One region of the Enterobacter sp. SA197 genome, then DNA from elsewhere that is predicted to be linked to it. Evidence: predicted binding sites of a transcription regulator. Region 1 holds the regulator's gene; each other region holds the start of a gene.
What was found. Region 1 encodes PurR, which represses purine synthesis genes. Its sites were predicted from a motif close to CANGCAAACGTTTGCNTG; they were not measured.
Positions count from the first base shown of each region.

Region 1 (4,577 bases):
GACCGTAACCCATTTCGTGAAGGATAAAAGGTGAACCTGTCAGCCATGCAAAAAAGCTGGCGGAGCAGGCCGCATAAATAAGCACATTGCCACGGTATGCTTTGTCACGCAGCAGTGTGACGAAGGTGACGGGACTGGCATCCACGGCTACCTTCTGCGTAACGGAACGCAGACGCAGCGCAGGCAGCATCAGCAAAACAGTAATGGCGAAGAGGGTAGCAAAAATTGCCTGCCAGGAAAAATGTGCAAGGATCCAGCTTCCTACCAGGGGGGCCAGGGCGGGAGATAACCCAACCAGGGGCATAATGGTCGCAAAAATGCGGTTAGTGCGCTGCGCCGGATAGTGGTCGGTCACCAGCGCTTGCCAGGTCACTGCAGCAGCACAGACGCCGATGGCCTGTATGAAACGCAGTGCCAGCAGCCAGCGGGCATCCTCAACCCAGATCATGCCCAGACAGCCAAAGGCAAAAATGGTAAGGCCACTGAGCAGAATGGGTTTGCGCCCGTAGCGATCGGATAACGGCCCCCAGACAAGCTGAGCCACGGCAAAGCCTGCAAGGAACAGGCTCAGCGTCGCGCTGACCACTGCTGCCGACGTGTTTAAATCTTGCTGAATATCAGCGAAAGCAGGGAGGTACATGTCTGTAGCAAGAAAGCCCAGTACGCTTAATCCCGCCAGCCAGACTAAAAATCCTTTTCCTGGTTGCATGGCACTATCTCTTTTTATGCAGGTAAACAGGGAAACAGAGTCTAGGGAGTGAAAGTCAGCTTGTGAAACGCTAATATTTGCGCACTGGTTTCAAATTTTTTGCAGGCAGACTATGTGGTCAGAATATTCACTTGAAGTCGTTGATGCGGTGGCACGTAATGGCAGTTTTAGTGGTGCAGCGCAGGAACTGCATCGGGTACCGTCGGCGGTGAGCTATACCGTACGTCAGCTGGAGGAATGGCTCGCCGTTGAGCTGTTTCAGCGTCGTCATCGGGATGTCGAATTAACCCCCGCTGGCGCGTTATTTCTCAAAGAAGGGCGTTCTGTTATCAAAAAAATGCAGATCACCCGACAACAGTGTCAGCAAATTGCCAACGGCTGGCGCGGGCAGCTGGCTATTGCGGTGGATAATATCGTTAAGCCGGAGCGGACCCGCCAGATGATAGTCGACTTCTACCGCCATTTTTGCGATGTTGAGCTGATCGTCTTTCAGGAGGTCTTTAATGGGGTCTGGGATGCCCTGGCAGACGGGAGGGTGGAACTGGCGATCGGCGCGACCCAGGCGATCCCGGTCGGAGGGCGTTACGCGTTTCGTGATATGGGCATGCTGAGCTGGAAGTGTGTGGTGGCAAGCCACCATCCCCTGGTGCAGATGGCCGCACCGCTGAGTGACGAGACATTGCGCAACTGGCCTTCCCTGGTGCGTGAAGACACGTCCCGTTCCCTGCCCAAGCGCATAACCTGGCTTCTGGACAACCAGAAACGGGTGGTGGCGCCGGACTGGGAGTCTTCTGCGGCGTGTCTTTCCGCCGGTCTGTGTGTTGGCATGGTGCCAGCGCATTTTGCGCGCCCGTGGCTCGATAAAGGAGAGTGGGTGGCGCTTACGCTCGAAAATCCATTCCCCGATGCTGCCTGCTGCCTGACCTGGCAGCAAAACGATGCCTCGCCGGCACTGGACTGGCTGCTGAATTACCTGGGAGACAGTGAAACGCTAAACCGGGAATGGCTGTGGGAGCAGGATTAACCGGCCCCCACGGAGGGGATTAACGGCGGTAGTCGCGGAACGGACCGTCAGCGACCGAACGACGTTCTATCAGACGCGGGTGAACTTCAATGGACTGAGAAACTTCGCGTTTATTCACAATACGATCGAGCAGCATATTGAATGCGGTCTCTCCGAGCGAATCCTTCGGCTGATGGATAGTGGTGAGCGAGGGGGTAAAATACCGTGAGTTACGCACATTATCATAACCGATCACCGAAATATCCTGCGGCACCCGCAGCCCCATTTCATCCGCCGCGCAGAGTGCCCCCATCGCCATAATGTCACCGCCGCAGAATACCGCCGTAGGGCGTGAAGACTGGGTGAGGATTTGCTGCATGGCGCGATAGCCCGATTCCGGTTCAAAATCACCCTGGACAATCCAGTGTTCCGGTACGCTGATGTGCGCTTCTTCCATTGCCTTCATGAAACCCGCCAGGCGGCCCGCGCCCGTATTGCGCTCAAGTGGCCCTGGGATGACGCCAATATCACGATGACCACGTTCAACCAGATAACGACCGGCCATGTAGCCGCCTTCGAACGCGTTATCGATAACGGTATCCGTGAAGTCGGCTTTTGCTTCACCCCAGTCCATCACCACCATTGGGATGTGACGATATTCGCCGAGCATCGTAAGCAGGGATTCCGGGTATTCAGAACACATGACCAGCAAACCGTCGACACGCTTTTGCGCCATCATCGACAGGTAAGCCCCTTGCTTTTCAAAGTTATTCCACGCATTGCCGAGGATAAGGGTATACCCTTTCTGGAAGCAATTTTTCTCAACGGCTTCAATAATCTCGGCAAAATAGGCCGCTTCACTGCTGGTCGCCAGCAGACCAATGGATTTGGTGTGATTCACTTTCAGGCTACGGGCGACGGCACTCGGCGAGTAGTGAAGCTCTTTAATTGCAGCCCACACGGCATTTCGTGTCTCTTCAGCCACGAAACGCGTCTTGTTAATTACATGTGATACGGTTGTGGTGGAAACGTTTGCTCGCTTCGCTACGTCTTTAATCGTTGCCATCAGATGTCACTCCATGCCATATCATAAGCTCCTGAAAATACATAAGGTAAACGTTTGCCTGCCTTCACCCTTTCGCCGCGCGAGGGGAAACTTACGCCGGGAAAAAGACACTGAACGTCAGGAGGGGAGTCAATGGCCGGTACGCTAATAAATTTAGCGTCGAATTTTGTCTTATCTTGAACAAAAGGGGAAGAGGTAAAACGTATATCAATCTAATTCCTGCAAGATTTTTACGTTTATTTATGCAAAAATGCGCTATCTCACTTTTTGTGGGGATTTAAAAAAGGAGAAAAATTGATGAGTACCGACCTGAAGTTTTCTTTAATGACTACCGTTGTTGTCCTTGCTCTGATTGTTGCAGGCGCAATGACTGCCGCTCTGAACTGATTTACCCCGAGGGAGCGCGAGCTCCCTCGCTGTTTCCCCTTCGATTATTCCCTCCCCAGCAATTCTCTTTTCGCGATTCATTGACTGCTGTTTTTTGTGATTAATGTCATACTTTTGCCTTCTGTGACGGTGTCGCCCGACGACACGGCATTTCCGGAGCGTATAAAACATGAAAATTAATTATCCACTGCTTGCCCTGGCGATTGGCGCTTTCGGCATCGGTACGACGGAATTCTCCCCGATGGGACTTCTGCCCGTCATTGCCCGTGGTGTCGATGTGTCGATTCCAGCGGCAGGGATGCTGATAAGCGCCTATGCAATAGGGGTAATGGTGGGGGCGCCGCTAATGACGCTGCTGCTTTCGCATCGCGCGCGTCGTAATGCGTTAATCTTTCTGATGGCAATCTTCACGCTGGGCAATGTGTTATCCGCCATTGCGCCCGATTACACCACGTTGATGCTCTCGCGAATTATTACCAGCCTCAACCACGGCGCCTTTTTCGGGCTTGGGTCGGTGGTGGCGGCGAGCGTGGTGGCAAAGGAGAAGCAGGCCAGCGCGGTTGCCACCATGTTTATGGGACTGACCATTGCCAATATTGGCGGTGTCCCTGCGGCCACCTGGCTTGGTGAAACCATTGGCTGGCGTATGTCATTCCTCGCCACGGCGGGACTTGGCATTGTTGCCATGGTCAGTTTGTATTTCTCTTTGCCAAAAGGCACTGCCGGTGAGCGACCTGACGTGCGCAAAGAGCTGGCGGTTCTGATGCGCCCGCAGGTGGTATCGGCACTGCTTACGACCGTGCTTGGTGCGGGAGCAATGTTCACCCTCTATACCTACATCTCCCCGGTGCTTCACAGTATTGCTGGCGCCGGGCCCGCCTTCATTACCGCGATGCTGGTGCTGATTGGTATTGGCTTTTCGCTGGGCAACTATCTCGGCGGCAGGCTGGCTGACCGGTCGGTAACCGGTACGCTGAAAGGCTTCCTGATGCTGCTTATCGCCATTATGGTTGCCATTCCGTGGCTGGCACGCAGCGAAGTTGGTGCCGCTATCAGTATGGTCGTGTGGGGAGCGGCGACCTTTGCGATTGTGCCGCCGCTGCAAATGCGGGTGATGCGTGTCGCCCATGAGGCGCCGGGCCTTTCATCCTCGGTGAATATTGGTGCCTTCAATTTAGGTAACGCACTCGGTGCGGCCGCTGGCGGTGGGGTTATTTCAGCGGGCGCAGGTTATGCGTTTGTACCAGTGGCCGGCGCGGTGATTGCGGGTCTGGCCTTATTACTGGTGTGGTTATCAGGCAGGAATTCGCCGCGTCGCACCTGCGTTGCTGTGGAGTAATAAAAAAGCAGGCGGAGTGTCCGCCTGCTTTTTTTGTCATGGATGGAAAGACCTTTACCGCGCAGATGATGCG
Region 1 is NZ_CP096393.1:2,152,005-2,156,581, forward strand. It holds gene punC (purine nucleoside transporter PunC) at 1-709, opposite strand, end outside; gene punR (DNA-binding transcriptional activator PunR) at 822-1,733, shown strand; gene purR (HTH-type transcriptional repressor PurR) at 1,753-2,778, opposite strand; gene cydH (cytochrome bd-I oxidase subunit CydH) at 3,076-3,165, shown strand; gene M1D91_RS09970 (MFS transporter) at 3,335-4,504, shown strand.

Region 2 (4,577 bases), 310 kb from region 1:
TCCGATCCGCCCGGATAAAGTCATCGAGATGAACAACTTCTATACCCTGACGGTGTACGAGAAAGGCGCTGAAATTATCCGCATGATCCACACCCTGCTCGGTGAAGAGAACTTCCAGAAAGGGATGCAGCTCTATTTTGAACGCCATGACGGCAGCGCCGCCACCTGTGATGATTTTGTCCAGGCGATGGAAGATGCGTCAAATATTGATCTTTCCCATTTCCGTCGCTGGTACAGCCAGGCTGGCACCCCGATTGTTACCGTTCATGATGACTATAATCCGGCCACCGAACAGTACACTCTGACCATCAGCCAGCGTACGCCGCCGACGGCCGAGCAGCAGGAGAAGCATCCGCTGCATATTCCGTTCGACATTGAGCTTTATGACAATGAAGGGAAGATAATCCCGCTGCAAAAAGAGGGGCATCCGGTACACCATGTATTGAATGTGACCCAACCCGAGCAGACTTTTGTCTTTGATAACGTCTACTTCCAGCCGGTGCCGTCACTGTTACGCGAGTTCTCTGCGCCGGTGAAACTGGAATATAAATGGAGCGATCAGCAGCTAACGTTCCTGATGCGCCACGCCAGCAACGATTTCTCCCGTTGGGACGCCGCGCAGAGTCTGCTGGCAACCCACATCAAGCTTAACGTTGCCCGTCAGCAGCAGGGACAACCGCTGTCGTTACCCTTGCACGTGGCGGATGCCTTCCGTGCCATTCTGCTTGATGAGCATATCGATCCGGCGCTGGCCGCTGAGATCCTGACGCTCCCCTCGGTCAGCGAAATCGCCGAACTGTTTGATGTCATCGATCCTCTCGCTATTACGACGGTGCGGGAAGCACTGACCCGCACGCTGGCGACAGAACTGGCGGATGAGGTGCTGGCGATTTACAACGCCAACAAGCTCGATGCTTATCGTGTTGAACATGCGGATATCGGCAGGCGCACGTTGCGCAATACCTGTCTGCGCTATATCGCGTTTGGTGATGCACAGCTCGCCGATAAGCTGGTCAGCCAGCAGTATCATAGTGCCGATAACATGACAGATGCACTCGCTGCGCTCTCTGCAGCCGTTGCGGCTCAGTTGCCGTGCCGTGATGCGCTTATGCAGGCCTATGACGACAAATGGCATCAGGACGGTCTGGTCATGGATAAATGGTTGATATTGCAGGCCACAAGCCCGGCAGATAACGTTCTTGAAACGGTTCGCGGCCTGTTGCACCACCGTTCCTTCACCCTCAGTAATCCGAACCGCGTTCGTTCACTGATTGGCGCCTTTGCAGGCAGCAACCCGGCGGCTTTCCATGCGCAGGACGGGAGTGGTTACCAGTTCCTGGTAGAGATGCTTACCGAACTTAACAGTCGTAACCCGCAGGTGGCCTCAAGACTTATTGAGCCGCTGATCCGCCTCAAACGCTACGATGAGAAACGCCAGGCGCTGATGCGTGCCGCCCTGGAAAAACTGAAAGCGCTGGATAATCTTTCCGGCGATCTGTTCGAAAAAATCAGTAAAGCACTGGCGTAATCGTAAACCGGGCAGGCATTGCCGCCTGCCCGGTTTCTTCTCTCGATACCTTACGCCACTTCACGGGCGAAAGGGCTTGTTCAGGCAAGACGCTGGAAGCGGATGGTAACGTGAGCGCTCCGCTAAAGTGACCACGTTCATGGTTACGCCTTATCACCGCTGCGTCCATTGCCTGGTAACACCCAGCGCGAGAGTACGTCTGGCAGAGGGGAACTATTCCTTTAGATACATTATTCGACGTTAAAACGCGAAAAAAGGCATAAAAACAGCTGGCCAGGTAATCGATTGCGTCGAGATAGTCTTTTTTTGCCCCAGGTCAATTCCCTTTCTTCCGGTTATCACAGATAATACGCCCCCGGTTTGCACACCGGGAATCCAGGAGAGTTCATGTACTACCCCTTCGTTCGTAAAGCCCTTTTCCAGCTCGATCCTGAGCGCGCTCATGAGTTTACCTTCCAACAGCTACGTCGTGTATCAGGGACGCCCCTTGAAGCGCTGGTGCGTCAGCGCCTGCCGGAAAAACCGGTGCAGTGTATGGGTCTGACGTTTAAAAACCCGCTCGGACTGGCGGCGGGCCTGGATAAAAACGGAGAATGCATTGAAGCGCTGGGCGCAATGGGTTTTGGCGCTATTGAGATTGGTACGGTAACCCCACGCCCGCAGCCGGGTAATGACAAGCCGCGTATCTTCCGTCTGGTGGAGGCTGAAGGGTTAATCAACCGCATGGGCTTTAATAACCTTGGGGTTGATAATCTTGTTGAGAATGTGAAAAAGAGCCGTTTTGACGGCGTCCTGGGCATTAACATCGGCAAAAATAAAGACACGCCGGTGGAGCAGGGTAAAGATGACTACCTGATTTGCATGGAGAAAATTTATGCCTATGCAGGTTATATCGCTATTAATATTTCATCGCCAAATACCCCTGGGCTGCGCACACTGCAATATGGCGAAGCGCTGGATGAACTGTTAAGCGCGATAAAAACTAAACAGGCGGCGCTTCAACAAATCCACCATAAATATGTGCCCGTCGCCGTGAAAATCGCCCCTGATCTCTGCGAAGCGGAATTGATTCAGGTCGCTGACAGTTTAGTTCGCCACAATATTGATGGCGTCATTGCCACCAATACAACGCTCGAACGCTCTCTGGTTCAGGGAATGAAACATTGCAATGAAACGGGTGGGTTAAGTGGACGCCCATTACAATTAAAGAGTACTGAAATTATTCGCCAGCTCAGCGCGGAATTAAAAGGTCGCTTGCCGGTTATTGGCATAGGGGGCATCGATTCGGTGATTGCCGCACGCGAGAAGCTGGAAGCCGGTGCCTCGCTGGTTCAGATCTATTCCGGGTTTATTTTTAAAGGTCCTCCACTGATTAAAGAAATCGTTACCCACATCTGATCTTTTCTCCCGAATTACCCCGCCAGGGCTTTATTTCAGGCCCTGGTTGATTTATATTCCCTCACTGTTGCTAATTTGTACATTTTAGTCTTTTCTTAATTCTGGTAATAAGCGAAGCGGTAAAAAGGACTTTGGGATTAAGGGATGACCAAGGGCGAGGGGGAACGGTATGCGAATTAAACCTGATGATAATTGGCGTTGGTTTTATGATGATGAGCACGATCGCATGATGCTCGATTTGGCCAATGGCATGATTTTCCGTTCACGTTTTGCCCGTAAGATGCTTACCCCGGATGCGTTCTCTCCCTGCGGATTCTGTGTCGATGACGCAGCCCTCTATTTCTCCTTCGACGAAAAATGTCGGGATCTTATGCTCAGCAACGAGCAGCGCGCTGAACTGGTGCTCAATGCGCTGGTTGCCATCCGCTTTCTGAAACCACAAATGCCAAAAAGCTGGCACTTTATGAGCCACAACGCCCCCTGGTCTCCCGCACCGGGAATGGCTGCCAGCGTTTCGTTAAGTGATACCGGTGAGTCGGTGAATCTGCTGGTGGTGGAGTCCGGTGAAAACGCGGCCCTCTGCTTGCTGGCGCAGCCCGGGGTGGTGATAGCCGGACGCACCATGCAGTTAGGTGACGCAATAAAAGTGATGAATGACCGACTGAAGCCACAACTTCATGTTGATAGCTTCAGCTATGAGCAGGCGGTTTAACCTTTAAGTTTTAAGGACGTTTTCGGCACACAACAGCAGCTCAAAATGGAACCCTCAGCCGACACCGCCGATTGTTTTAACGGCTTGACGTCACCTTCAATAAGCTGAATGCGGCAAGAGCCGCAAATACCCGCCCGACAGGAATAGGGGATGCGGATGCCCTGACTCTCCAGTTGCTCAAGCAGGATCTGCTGATTGTTTCCCCGGAACCGTTTCCCTTCCCAGACAATATCCACTTCGCCTGCGGTCTGCTGTTCGGGTTCGATGGAGCCCACAACCTTACCCGCACCATAGGGTTTGGCCGGCGCGCGATCCAGCACGGCGAGCGCGTCACCAACCCTCACGACACCGCTATTGCGGGCAATTAAATTCTGCCCGAAGTCGACACTGCCGGTATCCGGTGCGGTGCGAAACCGAATTAATGTATTGAGCGGCTCGCCAGAGGGATGTTTCTGCCCGCGCTCCGGGTTAACGGTGGTCAGCACGCAGCGGTTACATGGCTTCACGACATCAAAGATAACCTCACCAATGCGCACCACCCGCCAGCTATCCTCCTCCCACGCCTGAGCGCCCGTAATCACGAGATTAGGGCGGAACTGCTCCATGCTGACACTGGCCGGGCAACGATTTTGCAAATCGCGCAGTGACGCCTCATTGGTTAGCAGGAACGGAAATCCATCGGCAAAAGAGAGCGGTACAGCATCAAAGCGTTTGACGCGCCGCGTCAGCGTCGGGCCAACCCAGCGTAACTGCACCTCGCTGTCAAAAAAGCCGCTCAACCAGCGATTAATGGTCGTTGGCGCAACCAGGGCAGTGAAGTGGTTTCCCCACACCTCGGTGGGTTCGCCCTCTGGTAAAAAATCAGCGAAACGTACCACCGCGCTGGTGCCATCCGGCGCGGTCAGATGCAGACCGTCAGGCAAAGGGGAGGGAATAAAG
Region 2 is NZ_CP096393.1:1,840,575-1,845,151, forward strand. It holds gene pepN (aminopeptidase N) at 1-1,528, shown strand, start outside; gene pyrD (quinone-dependent dihydroorotate dehydrogenase) at 1,916-2,926, shown strand; gene zapC (cell division protein ZapC) at 3,096-3,638, shown strand; gene M1D91_RS08375 (YcbX family protein) at 3,635-4,577, opposite strand, start outside.
Region 2: the regulator PurR is predicted to act here: its motif matches at 1,803-1,820, upstream of pyrD (quinone-dependent dihydroorotate dehydrogenase).

Region 3 (4,577 bases), 1.5 Mb from region 1:
CTGATTTTTAGCCCCTCGCCCGGAGGTGAGGGGCCTCCTGCTTTACAGCACCTTGTGCGGACCAAAACATTCGTAATGAATGTTATCGGTATTAATTCCCAGCCCCACTAACTGCGTCGCGGCAAACTGCATAAAGGCTACAGGCCCGCAGAGATAGAACTGCATATCCGGGTCGCTGACTGCCTCTTCATACTGCGCTAAATCCATCAGACCTTCATGGCTGAATCGTGCCGCCGCTTTATCTTCAGCGGCAGGTTCACGATACCAGACGTGTGATAGAAAGCGCGGCAGGGCGCTGCCGTGTGCGGCCACTTCATCGGCAAAAGCATGTACTGAACCATTTTCCGATGCATGAAACCAGTTAACCTGAGCCTGATGCTTAGCCTGTGCCAGGCTATCCAGCATCGCCAACATAGGGGTCTGGCCTACGCCTGCGGAAATCAGCGTAACAGGCGTTGTGGGGGCAACCGTCAGGAAGAAATCCCCTGCGGGCGCGGCCAGGTGCACAATATCCCCTTCACGGGCATGTTGATGTAGCCAGGTGGAAACCTGGCCACCCTCTTCACGTTTTACCGCGATGCGGTAGGTATTGCCATTGGCGGCGCGAGTCAGGGAATACTGGCGGATCTCCTGAAAGGCGAAAGCTTTGGGCTTCAGCCAGATGCCAACATACTGCCCCGGCTGGTAGTCAGCGACCTTGCCACCATCTACAGGGGCGAATTCAAAACTGGTGATAAGCGCGCTTTGTGGTTTTTTGGCGACCAGACGAAACGCGCGGGTGCCTTCCCAGCCGCCGGTTTTCTCAACATTCTGCTGATAGAGCTGCGCTTCGCGCTGAATGAATACCCCTGCCAGTACGCCGTAGGCTTTGCCCCAGGCTTCCAGCACCGCCTCCCCCGGACTGAACATCTCATCGAGCGTGGCCAGCAGATGCTCGCCCACAATATTGTACTGGGCGGGTTTTATCTGAAAGCTGGTGTGCTTTTGGGCAATTTTTTCTACCGCAGGGAGCAGGGCAGCAAGGTTATCCAGATTACTGGCGTAGGCGGCAATGGCATTAAACAGCGCTTCCCGCTGGTCACCATTGCGCTGGTTGCTCATGTTAAAGATCTCTTTGAGCTCAGGGTTGTGGGTAAACATCCGATCGTAAAAATGGGCGGTCAGTTTCGGACCCGTTTTCAGGAGCAGGGGAATGGTGGCTTTTACCGTGGCGATGGTTTGGGCGTCGAGCATGATGTCTTCCTTATGATTTTCTATAACATGCATTTTAAATACATGTTATAGATTTACCCCTGCGTTTGTAAAGCCTTTATCTGCATGCGGTAAAAACAAGATGAAGTTGCTGCATCACAAAGGTGAAAAGAATTCCGTTGCTAAGGCAAAGTGACTGATCTCATAAACCCTTGTCTGACGGGCAGCCAATCGTTTGCGTAAAAACCTTTGTCAAGACCTGTTATCAAGATTTGATTCAGTTATACTGTGAGCCGTTCCCCAAAACGGGCCTCAATTTAAGCGGTTTTATTGTTAGCTGAGCAGGAGAAGCGGATGTTAAAGCGTGAAATGAACATTGCCGATTATGATGCCGAGTTATGGCAGGCTATGGAGCAAGAAAAAGTACGTCAGGAAGAGCACATTGAACTTATCGCCTCCGAAAACTACACCAGCCCGCGTGTAATGCAGGCTCAGGGTTCTCAGCTGACTAATAAATATGCCGAAGGTTACCCGGGCAAACGTTACTACGGTGGCTGCGAATACGTTGATGTGGTAGAGCAGCTGGCGATCGACCGTGCCAAAGAACTGTTTGGTGCTGACTATGCCAACGTGCAGCCGCACTCCGGTTCTCAGGCAAACTTCGCGGTCTATACCGCACTGCTGCAGCCGGGCGATACCGTTCTGGGCATGAACCTGGCGCAGGGCGGCCACCTGACTCACGGCTCTCCGGTTAACTTCTCCGGCAAGCTCTATAACATCATTCCTTACGGTATTGATGAGTCCGGTAAAATTGATTACGAAGACATGGCGAAGCAGGCTAAAGAGCACAAACCGAAAATGATCATCGGCGGCTTCTCTGCCTACTCCGGTATCGTTGACTGGGCAAAAATGCGCGAAATCGCCGACAGCATCGGCGCGTACCTGTTCGTTGACATGGCCCACGTTGCCGGTCTGATTGCCGCAGACGTTTACCCGAACCCGGTCCCCCACGCTCACGTGGTGACCACTACCACCCACAAAACCCTGGCGGGTCCGCGCGGTGGCCTGATCCTGGCGAAGGGCGGTGACGAAGAGCTGTATAAGAAACTGAACTCTGCTGTCTTCCCAAGCGCGCAGGGCGGCCCGCTGATGCACGTTATCGCCGCAAAAGCAGTGGCGCTCAAAGAAGCGATGGAGCCGGAGTTCAAAGTCTACCAGCAGCAGGTTGCGAAAAACGCCAAAGCGATGGTGGAAGTGTTCCTGAACCGTGGTTACAAAGTAGTGTCTGGCGGCACGGAAAACCACCTGTTCCTGCTGGATCTGGTGGATAAAAACCTGACCGGTAAAGAAGCGGATGCCGCCCTGGGCCGTGCCAACATTACCGTGAATAAAAACAGCGTACCGAACGATCCGAAGAGCCCGTTTGTGACCTCCGGTATCCGTATCGGTTCTCCGGCGGTAACCCGTCGTGGCTTTAAAGAAGCGGAAGTCAAAGAGCTGGCTGGCTGGATGTGTGACGTGCTGGATAACATCAGCGATGAGACTGTTATCGAAAGCGTCAAAGCGAAAGTCCTGGCTATCTGTGCGCGCTTCCCGGTTTACGCGTAAGCCCGTTGCGTGATGAAAAAGCCCGCATAGCGGGCTTTTTTTATGGCGTCAGTGGCGTCACTTGCCTTTTTTTGAGTATGAAAGGCAGGAACAACAGCACATAAGGCGCAATAAACCACAGCAGGCACAGCGCGCGGGAGTAACCGCAATAACGTATGCAGCGGGCATTGCTTGACGCAACCGGCAGGATAAAAAGCAGAAAGATAATTAACGAGTAGTCGCTGGTGTAAGGCTGCCATAAGTAAAAGGCAAACCAGCACTGCTGAAAGGACAAAATCGTCAGATACTCAAGCTTCGTATCCCTGCCATAGCAGTCGAACGCCTTAACGTACCCCATTTTTAAAGTTTGCAGGAGGTGCTTAAGCATATGAGCGGCGCCACTGTACTGAAGGGATGGATAAACGCAGTGTAGGCCAGACGCCTTATTCGGTTCCACTACCAATATGTGGCTGCATGATTGGGGCGTCAGGGGCGACACCCGTGCGAGTGCGCATCAATGAACGGCATATACCAGACCACCGGCTATTACATTATTTCGCTCAGCATCGCCTCGACGTACAAATAACCAATCCCCATGATCTGCTGCTCGCGGCTTAACCGCCCCATTTCAATGTGGGTGGTTTTATTGCGTGGGTTCCCGCCCTGATCAAACGGGTTTAACCCCGTCTGTTGCACAATGGCGTTCAGCCAGCGCTCGCCAAATCCGCAGCTGCGCCCGTAGAGCCATATCTGGTTGATATTCAGGATATTGAGAAAGTTATACAAACTCAGGCCAATGGCGCTGGCGGCGTTTTCCACCCAGGCCTGGACCCGCGCATCTCCCGCCTTAAAGGCTGCAAGTAACTGCGTGGTGGTAAGCGTGTCAGGGTCGATAGCCGGAGTCGGTTGAGATTTCAGCCAGATCCGCGCCTGTTTTTTCAGGGCGCTCAACGAGGCAACGGTTTCCAGACATCCATAGCGCCCACAATCGCAGGCCATTCCGTCGGGATTAACGATGGTGTGACCAATCTGTCCACTACCGTAGAGCGTCCCACGATAAATGCGTTGGTTAATCACGAAGGATGAACCGATGCCGTAATCGACATTGATCACGCAGAAGTCCCGCTCCTGCGCGGCGTTCTGCCACTTTTCCGCCAGCGCCAGCATCACGCAGTCGTTATCGACCCTTACGCGGACTCCCAGCTTCTCTTCCAGCAGATATTTCAGTTCAACCGGTTCACTCCACGGTGCCTGGGGCATATTTTGCGACACACCAGTGAGCGGATCGACCTGCCCGTGTACGCCGAGAGCAAGATTGATTCGATGCCCCGGCCAGGCTTTCCGGTAGCGCTGCCAGCACTGCTCAATGGCCGTCAGTAAGGCCTGAGGATGGGGCGCGTTCAGCGTATGGCGTTGGTACGCTCCCTCTGGGCTCATGCAGGCGTTGGCAAGCTGACACTCCAGGCTGGTCGGCGTAATGTTCATGCACAACGTCCAGTCTCCATGCGGCGCGATAAGCCAGGATCCGCTGCTGTGCCCGCGCGCGGGCTTATCATCCGCCACGTTCAGTACGCGGTTCTCCGCCGCCAGATCATCCAGAATATTACTGATGGCAGGGACAGAGAGCCCCGTCAGCCGCGCCAGGCTTGATTTAGTGGCGCGCTTTTCACGATAGAGATGCTCAAGTACCACGCATTTATTGATGCGGCGAATCTGTTGGTGAGTCAGGCAGAGGCTCATGTTTACTAAACCTTGTTTAGTGTAATGCGTGATTATTATGCAAAAACGCCTTTTCTTTG
Region 3 is NZ_CP096393.1:3,656,546-3,661,122, reverse strand. It holds gene glnB (nitrogen regulatory protein P-II) at 1-4, shown strand, start outside; gene hmpA (NO-inducible flavohemoprotein) at 43-1,233, opposite strand; gene glyA (serine hydroxymethyltransferase) at 1,546-2,799, shown strand; gene M1D91_RS17145 (hypothetical protein) at 2,840-3,166, opposite strand; gene M1D91_RS17140 (ROK family protein) at 3,325-4,518, opposite strand.
Region 3: the regulator PurR is predicted to act here: its motif matches at 1,416-1,433, upstream of glyA (serine hydroxymethyltransferase).